DNA from 4 places in the Pelosinus baikalensis genome. Region 1 is predicted to be linked to each of the others. Evidence: a T-box and tRNA genes for the amino acid it is inferred to sense, from the RefSeq annotation. Region 1 holds a T-box; the other regions hold tRNA genes.
What was found. A T-box is a leader RNA that pairs with one kind of tRNA and senses whether it is charged. The one in region 1 lies ahead of glyQ (glycine--tRNA ligase subunit alpha), so its partner is inferred to be a tRNA-Gly.
Positions count from the first base shown of each region.

Region 2: it encodes a tRNA-Gly, which carries the amino acid that the T-box ahead of glyQ (glycine--tRNA ligase subunit alpha) is inferred to sense. The anticodon was not compared.
Region 3: it encodes a tRNA-Gly, which carries the amino acid that the T-box ahead of glyQ (glycine--tRNA ligase subunit alpha) is inferred to sense. The anticodon was not compared.
Region 4: it encodes a tRNA-Gly, which carries the amino acid that the T-box ahead of glyQ (glycine--tRNA ligase subunit alpha) is inferred to sense. The anticodon was not compared.

Region 1 covers NZ_JAJHJB010000018.1:8,306-10,503, reverse strand. The annotation lists gene recO (DNA repair protein RecO) at 1-272, shown strand, start outside; gene LMF89_RS13445 (DUF4342 domain-containing protein) at 380-838, shown strand; T-box leader at 893-1,112, shown strand; gene glyQ (glycine--tRNA ligase subunit alpha) at 1,258-2,133, shown strand; gene glyS (glycine--tRNA ligase subunit beta) at 2,136-2,198, shown strand, end outside.
Region 2 covers NZ_JAJHJB010000002.1:292,846-295,043, reverse strand. The annotation lists gene LMF89_RS02875 (flavodoxin) at 1-297, shown strand, start outside; tRNA gene LMF89_RS02870 (tRNA-Pro) at 749-825, shown strand; tRNA gene LMF89_RS02865 (tRNA-Gly) at 849-923, shown strand; tRNA gene LMF89_RS02860 (tRNA-Cys) at 929-1,003, shown strand; tRNA gene LMF89_RS02855 (tRNA-Leu) at 1,052-1,140, shown strand; gene LMF89_RS02850 (hypothetical protein) at 1,347-1,628, shown strand; gene LMF89_RS25625 (hypothetical protein) at 1,751-1,885, shown strand.
Region 3 covers NZ_JAJHJB010000010.1:101,150-103,347, reverse strand. The annotation lists gene sdhB (succinate dehydrogenase iron-sulfur subunit) at 1-506, shown strand, start outside; tRNA gene LMF89_RS09630 (tRNA-Pro) at 753-829, shown strand; tRNA gene LMF89_RS09625 (tRNA-Gly) at 854-927, shown strand; tRNA gene LMF89_RS09620 (tRNA-Arg) at 946-1,022, shown strand; gene LMF89_RS09615 (hypothetical protein) at 1,284-1,502, shown strand; gene LMF89_RS09610 (hypothetical protein) at 1,874-2,198, shown strand, end outside.
Region 4 covers NZ_JAJHJB010000005.1:141,455-143,652, reverse strand. The annotation lists gene LMF89_RS05815 (ABC transporter permease) at 1-298, shown strand, start outside; gene LMF89_RS05810 (ABC transporter ATP-binding protein) at 316-1,110, shown strand; tRNA gene LMF89_RS05805 (tRNA-Trp) at 1,217-1,292, opposite strand; tRNA gene LMF89_RS05800 (tRNA-Gly) at 1,294-1,368, opposite strand; tRNA gene LMF89_RS05795 (tRNA-Asp) at 1,376-1,451, opposite strand; gene pyrE (orotate phosphoribosyltransferase) at 1,572-2,144, opposite strand; gene pyrF (orotidine-5'-phosphate decarboxylase) at 2,141-2,198, opposite strand, start outside.

The DNA of each region.
Region 1 (2,198 bases):
TACCTAGTTATTTTTGTTTTTTAAACGGAGGCTGCATCTGCTCGAATTGTGACCATGGAAAACTGCCAGAAGTGAATGGAAAAATAGTTGATTTTATCGATTGTTTATTACATGTCAACTGGAAAAATCCGGTTGAATTTACTGTAAGTGGTGCAGTTTTAATGCAAACAGAGAAAATCTTGATAGAGTATTTGACGCAATGTTTGGACAAGCCACTTAAATCTATGAAGTTTATAAAACAAGTTGCTGAAGTAATGCAAGATGAAAAATGAGAGCAGCTAAAAGTTGTTGCCACAACAATGTAACAAAATGGAATTTTTGAATAAGGATTATCACTGTTGGAAATAATAACAAAAATATTTCTTAGGAGGATTTCATCATGGAAGAAATAACATTAGAAAAAATTGATATTATACGAGGGCGTACAGGGCTTTCCTATCGAGAGGCTAAAGAAGCATTAGAACGGAATCAAGGAATTTTACTTGATACGTTAATTGAATTAGATGAGAAGAAAGAAATAAACTGGACAGAGGGCTTTTCTGTACGATCTGGAGAAGTGATTGATAAGGTAAAAGCTCTTATCCACGAAGGCAATGTTAATAAAATTAGTATAAAGAGTGAAGGACGTACCTTAGTTGAAATTCCTGTAACACTTGGCGCTCTAGGAGCTGTAGTGTTACCACAAATTGCAGCATTAGGAGTATTAATAGCAATGTTTAAACGGTGTAGTATCGAAGTTGTGCGCAATGATGGCAGTACTACAGAGACAAAAATATCAGATGATGATACAGCAGTTGATGAAGAAAAAAATGAGTTTCATAAAAATAGTGGACTTTAGACGCTACTATATACCATTGACAATATAAATAACTTTTGTTATGATTTTAACTAAATTAAGGCAATGAAGGAAAAAAGTAGCCTATTGTTTTTAGCGAGTCAGGGATGGTGTAAGCTTGGCAATGTAATGGGTGAAAGGCATTCCTAAGCCGTAAGAGGAAATTCTGCGCATGCGCTCGATAGTGTGGAAGAGTAAAACTTGCTATAACTTAAGGTGGATCATGTTCTCATGGTCAATCAGGGTGGAACCGCGGGAAAAACCTCTCGTCCCTGTAACGATATGTTACTGTGGATAGGGAGGTTTTTATTTGTAAACAAGCAGTCGCATACGTTTATTTGCATAAGCAAGGCTGAGGATTGCATTTTGGCTGAGACTTAATGTAGATTAAGTTTTTTACTATTAAGGGAGGCGTATTATTAGTGACTTTTCAAGAGATTATTTTGACACTACAAAATTTTTGGGCTGGACAGAAATGTATTTTAATGCAACCGTATGATGTGGAAAAGGGGGCAGGTACAATGAATCCTGCAACCTTTTTACGAGCTTTAGGACCAGAACCTTGGAATGTTGCATATGTGGAACCTTCGCGTCGTCCTGCAGATGGACGTTATGGAGATAATCCTAATCGTTTGTTACAGCATCATCAATTTCAAGTTATCATGAAACCATCACCTGCAAATATTCAAGAACTCTATTTAGAAAGTTTGGTAGGTTTAGGAATTGATCCCAGTCAGCATGATATTCGTTTTGTTGAAGATAACTGGGAATCTCCAACCTTAGGTGCATGGGGACTTGGCTGGGAAGTGTGGTTAGATGGTATGGAAATTACCCAATTTACTTATTTCCAACAAGTTGGCAGTATTGATGTAAAACCTGTCTCTGTGGAAATTACCTATGGTTTAGAGCGTTTGGCAATGTATATTCAAGGAAAAGAAAATGTGTATGAACTAGAATGGGTAGATGGCGTTACTTATGGCGATGTTTTTCACCGTAATGAAGTAGAACAATCTCATTATAATTTTGAAATTGCTGATACGGATTTGCTATTCCAGTTGTTTGATATGTATGAAAAAGAAGCCATCCGAGTCATTGAAGCAGGCTATGTATTACCCGCCTATGATTATGTGTTAAAATGCTCTCATACTTTTAATCTATTAGATGCCCGTGGTGCGATTAGTGTTAGTGAACGTACCGGTTTTATTGGAAGAGTTCGTAATATGGCCAGATTGTGCGCACAAGGCTATTTAGAACAACGAGAAAAATTAGGCTTTCCCTTGCTTAAGGAGGGTAAATAATTATGGCAAAAGATTTATTATTTGAAATTGGTACGGAAGAAATTCCTGCAAGATTTATGGCAGGC
Region 2 (2,198 bases), on a different contig from region 1:
AAATCTGATGCAGTAGCATTGGGTTGTTCAGCAATGGGCAATGAAGTATTGGAAGAAGGCGAATTCGATCCTTTTATTACCTCATTAGAAGGGGAAAATCTATCTGGGATTCCTTTAGTTTTATTTGGCTCTTTTGACTGGGGAGATGGTCAATGGATGAGAGACTGGGTGGAACGAATGGAAGGGCAAGGGGCTAAACTTGTGGAAGAAGCTTTGACAATCCAAAACGCTCCTGACGATGAAGGACTTGCATCATGCAAAGAACTTGGAGCAAAACTTGCATCCGCTATCGCTTAAGGATAAAAGCTAGAAATCAAAGAGTAACAGTAATGCCTTGCAATTTAAAATTGCAGGGCATTACTGTTATTCTATAGTATTATTAGTGGAAAAATATAAGATTTTATGAACCACAAAGGCACAATGCCACTGTGCGGTACACAAAGGAGTACACAAAAAATATAATTAAGCCCTTTGTGTCCTTTGCGTCTTTGTGGTTCAATTCGTTCTATTTTTTAAAGGGCACATCAGCACTTTTTTTATGATTCAATAGCTACTAAAAAATTACGATATAAAATATTGTTGACGGATATTAATTCCTCTGCTATAATTAGAACTCGTCACCACAGTTTAAATTTTAACGATATTAACGGTTGTTTTTATCAATAAATTGCTGGTATAGCGGAATAAAGAAGACCATTGAAGATCGTTCTTCGAGGTTATGTTCTGCTGGTGATCAGACCATTTTAAACGGGGCGTGGCTCAGCTTGGTAGAGCACCTGGCTTGGGACCAGGGGGTCGCAGGTTCGAATCCTGCCGCTCCGACCAGTTTTATTTTCTAATATGTTATTGCGGGAATAGCTCAGCGGTAGAGCATCGCCTTGCCAAGGCGAGGGTCGCGAGTTCGAATCTCGTTTCCCGCTCCAATTATGGCGACATAGCCAAGTGGTAAGGCAGAGGTTTGCAAAACCTTTATTCCCTAGTTCAAATCTAGGTGTCGCCTCCAAAAATAGTTTACTACACTGCCTTTAACAGTTTGGCATATGATGAATATGCCGGGGTGGCGGAACTGGCAGACGCAACGGACTTAAAATCCGTCGGAGAGAAATCTCCGTACCGGTTCGATTCCGGTCCTCGGCACCAACCAAACCAACATACACTTTAAGAATGACCTTAACCTCATCTTTCCAGATGATAACGCGGTCAAGAAAAGTGTTGATTAGCACCTGAAGAGATTCGGGTGCTTTATTATTTTCCAATGCCTTATATGATTCAATTACTTCTATTACCTGTTCTTCGTTAAGGTAGTTTGATTTTATTTTTAAATGGAGTTCTTTAAGACGAGTTATATGATGAATGGCAAGGTAGGCAAGTTCGATAAGACAGATGACGAACAATTTGTATTTGATAAAAATATGATCGATTTAAAACAGACCAGCACAATCACAATTAAAGCTGAGATTCCGACTATTGATTTGACCAGGCATAACGTGATCACAGCGGGTGCAATGTTTACTAAAGGGAAAATAGAGCCTGGTGCTGGCTACACTGGTAGTATTGGCAAAGTTGGTGCTTATCAACTGGCAGGCAGTCAATCGGCTGCTTATGTTGGTGCAGGGTTTAAGTTTTAAGTATACTAAAGAGCAGTCTACCTTTTAACTAGGTGGACGGCTCTTTTTATATAAGTCCCTATAGTACCTTTATAGTTAAATTACATAATATACAATGAACGCGATCATAGGAGGTGCAAATAATGTATCGTAACTGTGGTGGTTGGCGTCCATTTATTGGTCCTGGTTTGGGAGGATTCGGTCATAGTTTAGAAGGTTTTGGACATAGTTTCGGAAGCTTTCGTTTCAGCTTTTTTCTTGGTCTATATGATAAATGATGATTGATACTAAACTTGTCGCAATAGGGATATGAGATAAGTTATTTTTCCTATTTTGATATCTCGTAACAAAAAACTTCTAAAAAGAATAAACTATAATAAAAACCAGTCATGCAGAAAGGAGGAATATTTATGGGATTTGGTGGCTGGGGTGGCGGACGTGGAGGTTCTTGCTTTATCATTATAATCATTATTATTCTTCTATTTTTCTGCTGCTGTGAAGATGACTGTAGTTCTACCTGCTAAAACCTAAACCTGCCCGTCGCTTAGCAAGTATTCCTTAAAAGGCGCCTCACTCAATAAGAGTGAGGCG
Region 3 (2,198 bases), on a different contig from region 1:
GTGCTGCTCTAATTGATCATCTAGAACAACCAATTCGTTTAAGTGCTTCTAGAACCTTCCCTGTTGTCCGTGACCTTATGATTGACCGTTCGGTAATGTTTGAAAGTTTAAAACGCATACATGGATGGGTAGATGTAGATGGAACCTGGGAAGTTCATAATGATGCTCCGCGTCAGAATCCAAAAACTGCAACTACAGCTTATGAAATTTCTCGCTGCATGACTTGCGGTTGTTGCATGGATGCTTGTCCAAATGTAAATCGGGGCTCCGAGTTCATTGGGCCTGCTCCTATTGCACAAGCACATCTCTTTAATCTGCACCCCATTGGTGAATATCAGAAAGAAGAGCGCTTGGATGCATTGATGGAAAAGGGTGGATTGGCAAGTTGCGGCAATAGCCAAAACTGCGTACAAGCATGCCCTAAAGATATTAAGCTGACTGAGTATATTGCGAAACTAAATCGTGATACGAATAAGCAAGCACTTAAGAGCTTGTTTAATAAGTAAGCTAGAGGCCATTAGCAAGTTCTCATGTATCCGCAAAAGTAAGTAATTTACCACCGGGATATATGCAGATTTTTAGAAAATATTATTGACATAATAATTAAATTATGTTATTATATTATTTGTGAGTTGGCTGTAGCCGAGAATAATGCTCGGCTACAGTTGATTTATGAGTAGACATAAAAATACTTTCAAAAAAAAGTATTTGACAATCTCGTTGGAATATATTATAATAGATAATGTGATTAACGGGGCGTGGCTCAGCTTGGTAGAGCACCTGGCTTGGGACCAGGGGGTCGCAGGTTCGAATCCTGCCGCTCCGACCATCAAAATTAGTATCCAATTTATGTGCGGGTGTAGCTCAATGGTAGAGCGCTAGCCTTCCAAGCTAGTTACGAGGGTTCGATTCCCTTCACCCGCTCCATTTATTTCAAAAAAATATGTGCTTGTAGCTCAGCTGGATAGAGCAACGGCCTTCTAAGCCGTGGGTCGCACGTTCGAATCGTGCCAGGCACACCATTAAGAAGTTGAAAGTTTGCATACTGTGCAAGCTTTTTTTTATTGTCTAAAAGTGCAATACAACACCTCGAAGATGCAGCGTTAGAATTTAAATTTAATTAGACTTCTATATTGGAAGGTCATATTTCTTTTATGTAGTGGTCATAATAACTATATCTGTAAATGGAAGTTTGATAATGACATTAACAGCTTTTTGATGCTTGTAAGTAAGTTGCTTTTACAGCCTGGTACAGATTAATAGCGAGCAAGGAGGGAATGCTAGTGGATAACAAAATTAACAGATATAAAAACAACGATAAAGTATCTTTTGAGAAGCGAACATTATTTGGAAGCTCTTTAGTGAAAGGAGTTATTGTTAGTTATCGATTCCTGAATTACAACTGGATATATTTAGTAGAATGCGGCAATGATAAAAAATTGATTGTTGTTCCAGAAGATGAACTCTGGTTATTAGAAGAGGGTAGTGGAGAATCATATTAGCAAAGCTAAAAAAACTTAATTTCCTAGTAAATAATGCTGAAGAAAAAAGGACTTAATGAGCAGCAATGAATGCTCGTTGCTGTAATTCGCAATTGCTCTATTCTGTTCTATTGATTTTATTTTAAATATTCTATATAATGTTAGTACATTTATAAACGCTATTTGGAAGAGATGTATATTAAATTTTATATTATATCCTTGGATATCTTTAGATCGTAGTAATCTATATAGATAAAGAAAGGAAGGTGGAGTCTGTATAGAAGGCTCTGCCTTTTTGTTTAAACGAAAGCATAGTAAAGACAGTGGCATGTCTATTGTACAAGGCTTTTTGGGCGGAAAGATATTATATCGAAACATTAGGAGGTACTATTATGAGAATACTAGGGTCCATTTTCGTATTGCTGGCATTGGTATGCAATCAGGCTTTTGCCATATCTCTTATTAATAGAGATGAAATTAAAGCAGCACAGCATTATGGGGAGAAGCATGCTCATATGGAATGGGAAGAGTTCTTATTGCCATGGATTTCTTATGAAGAAAAAACGCCAAGGCTTAATGAATTTTCCGAAAAGGCGTATTTATATACAAAGTTTTTATTAATTGCCACTGATGCGAGAGAGAAACGTTTGAAAGGAGTAAGCCCTCAGTTAGAGGACAGTGAAGATATCTTAACAAATTATAATGGTTATCTGACCT
Region 4 (2,198 bases), on a different contig from region 1:
ACAAAATTTTGGCGCCAACCGTAAAAATTTTTATCTTACCGTTGCTCTTCCCGGTGCTCTTCCGATGATCTTTGCAGGGTTGAAACTCGGTATGGGTATGGCTTTAATTCTAATTGTAGCAGCCGAACTTTCTGCTGCAAAAGCCGGGGTCGGCTGGATGATATGGCGAGCCTATGACATGTTTGCCATCGAGCAAATGTTTATAGCACTTATCACACTATCCCTTCTTGGCTATGTATTTTCTTTACTCCTTGATATGTTGGAAAATTGGGTTCTTCCATGGAAAAAACAAGTCTAATAAAGGAGATGCATATAATGGCCTATGAGAAAGAAAGCATCTCAGTTTCAAATCTCAGTAAAATTTTTAATACGAATTCTGGTCAAATCACAGCCTTACAAGATATTTCACTATCCATCGGCGAGGGAGAATTTTTCTGCATTGTAGGACCTAGCGGTTGTGGTAAAACAACGCTACTTCGCATACTAGCAGGGTTGGATAGTTCTTCAGGCGGCACTATCACTATCAAGCCAACCAATATAGATCGTCCTATCAATTCTATGGTTTTTCAAGAACAATCGATTTTCCCCTGGATGACAGTGATCGATAATGTTTCATACGGATTACGCATGCGCAATATACCCAAAAAGGAACGGTATGAAATAGCCAGGCATTATATAGAAATGATTGGTCTCAGTAAATTTACTCACGCCTATCCCTCCCAATTATCTGGTGGTATGAAGCAGCGAGTCAGCGTAGCTCGCGCTTTTGCTAACGATCCTGAAATCCTATTAATGGATGAACCCTTCGGAGCACTGGATGAACAAAATCGCATCCTCCTACAACATGAATTATTAAGAATCTGGGAAGAAACAAGGAAAACGACGGTTTTCATCACCCATAGTATCGATGAAGCCTTATGTTTAGGAGATCGAATCATGGTAATGAGTGCCAATCCAGGCATGATTAAAACGATCGTTAATAACGATCTCCCCCGACCTCGAAGGATATCTGAAATACGCACTTCACTACAATACAACCAGTTATTCCAGTCGATTTGGCTGATTCTAAGAGATGAAGTAACAAATAGTAAAAATAATTCTTTCACATAAAGAAAAAAGCAACCACAAATTTAGTGAGTTGCTTTTCACTTGTAACGAAAAATTTGAATAAACTTAAAAAACGACACGATAAAATATCGTGTCGTTTGCAAATTTCTGGCAGGGGCAGAAGGACTTGAACCCTCAACCAACGGTTTTGGAGACCGCTACTCTACCAATTGAGCTATACCCCTATGGAGCGGGAAACGAGATTCGAACTCGCGACCCTCGCCTTGGCAAGGCGATGCTCTACCGCTGAGCTATTCCCGCATAATAATGGCGACCCAGATCGGATTTGAACCGACGACCTCCGCCGTGACAGGGCGGCATTCTAACCGCTAAACTACTGGGCCACATTGTCGTGTCATTCACCGACTTAATTATAATAACACAACTTTATCTTAAATACAAGAGTTTTTAACGAATTATGTTAATTTCTTTTTATGATTCTATGATTACACTGTACTAATTATTTATAATTTTCGGCTGCCGCGTTTTGTTATTGGCAGATTTTGAGCACATGAAGGACAGTCTTCCGATTGATAGGTTTTTACATCCAAGTGCAACAAAGCTTGATGAGGTACACCAAAATCCGCTTTACCCCCGCTGCGATCTACTAATATACCTACTCCTACAGGAATCCCGCCATGTTCTCTAACAACATCAAGAACTTCTTGTACTGAACCACCTGTTGTAATAATATCTTCTACAATTAATACTCGTTCACCAGGCTGAATAACAAATCCTCGCCGCAAAGTCATTTTTCCATTTTCCCGCTCGGTAAAAATCGCACGAGTTCCTAAGTTCTTCCCTACTTCATGAGCTAATAAAATTCCACCAGTGACAGGACCGATTACTAATTCGACCTGATCTTGAACAAATCTTTCTGCCAACGCCTTGCATAATTTAGCTGTATGCTCTGGATATTGCAGTACTTGAAATTTTTCTACATATTGTGGGCTATGTAAACCAGAAGTCAATAGGAAATGACCTTCCAGGATGGCACCCGTATCGATAAATAACTGCTTTACTTCTTCTTCCTTCATGCTCGTTCCCTCATTTCTTGTAAAATGTCTTTCACAGCCTGCCTTGGGTTTGCC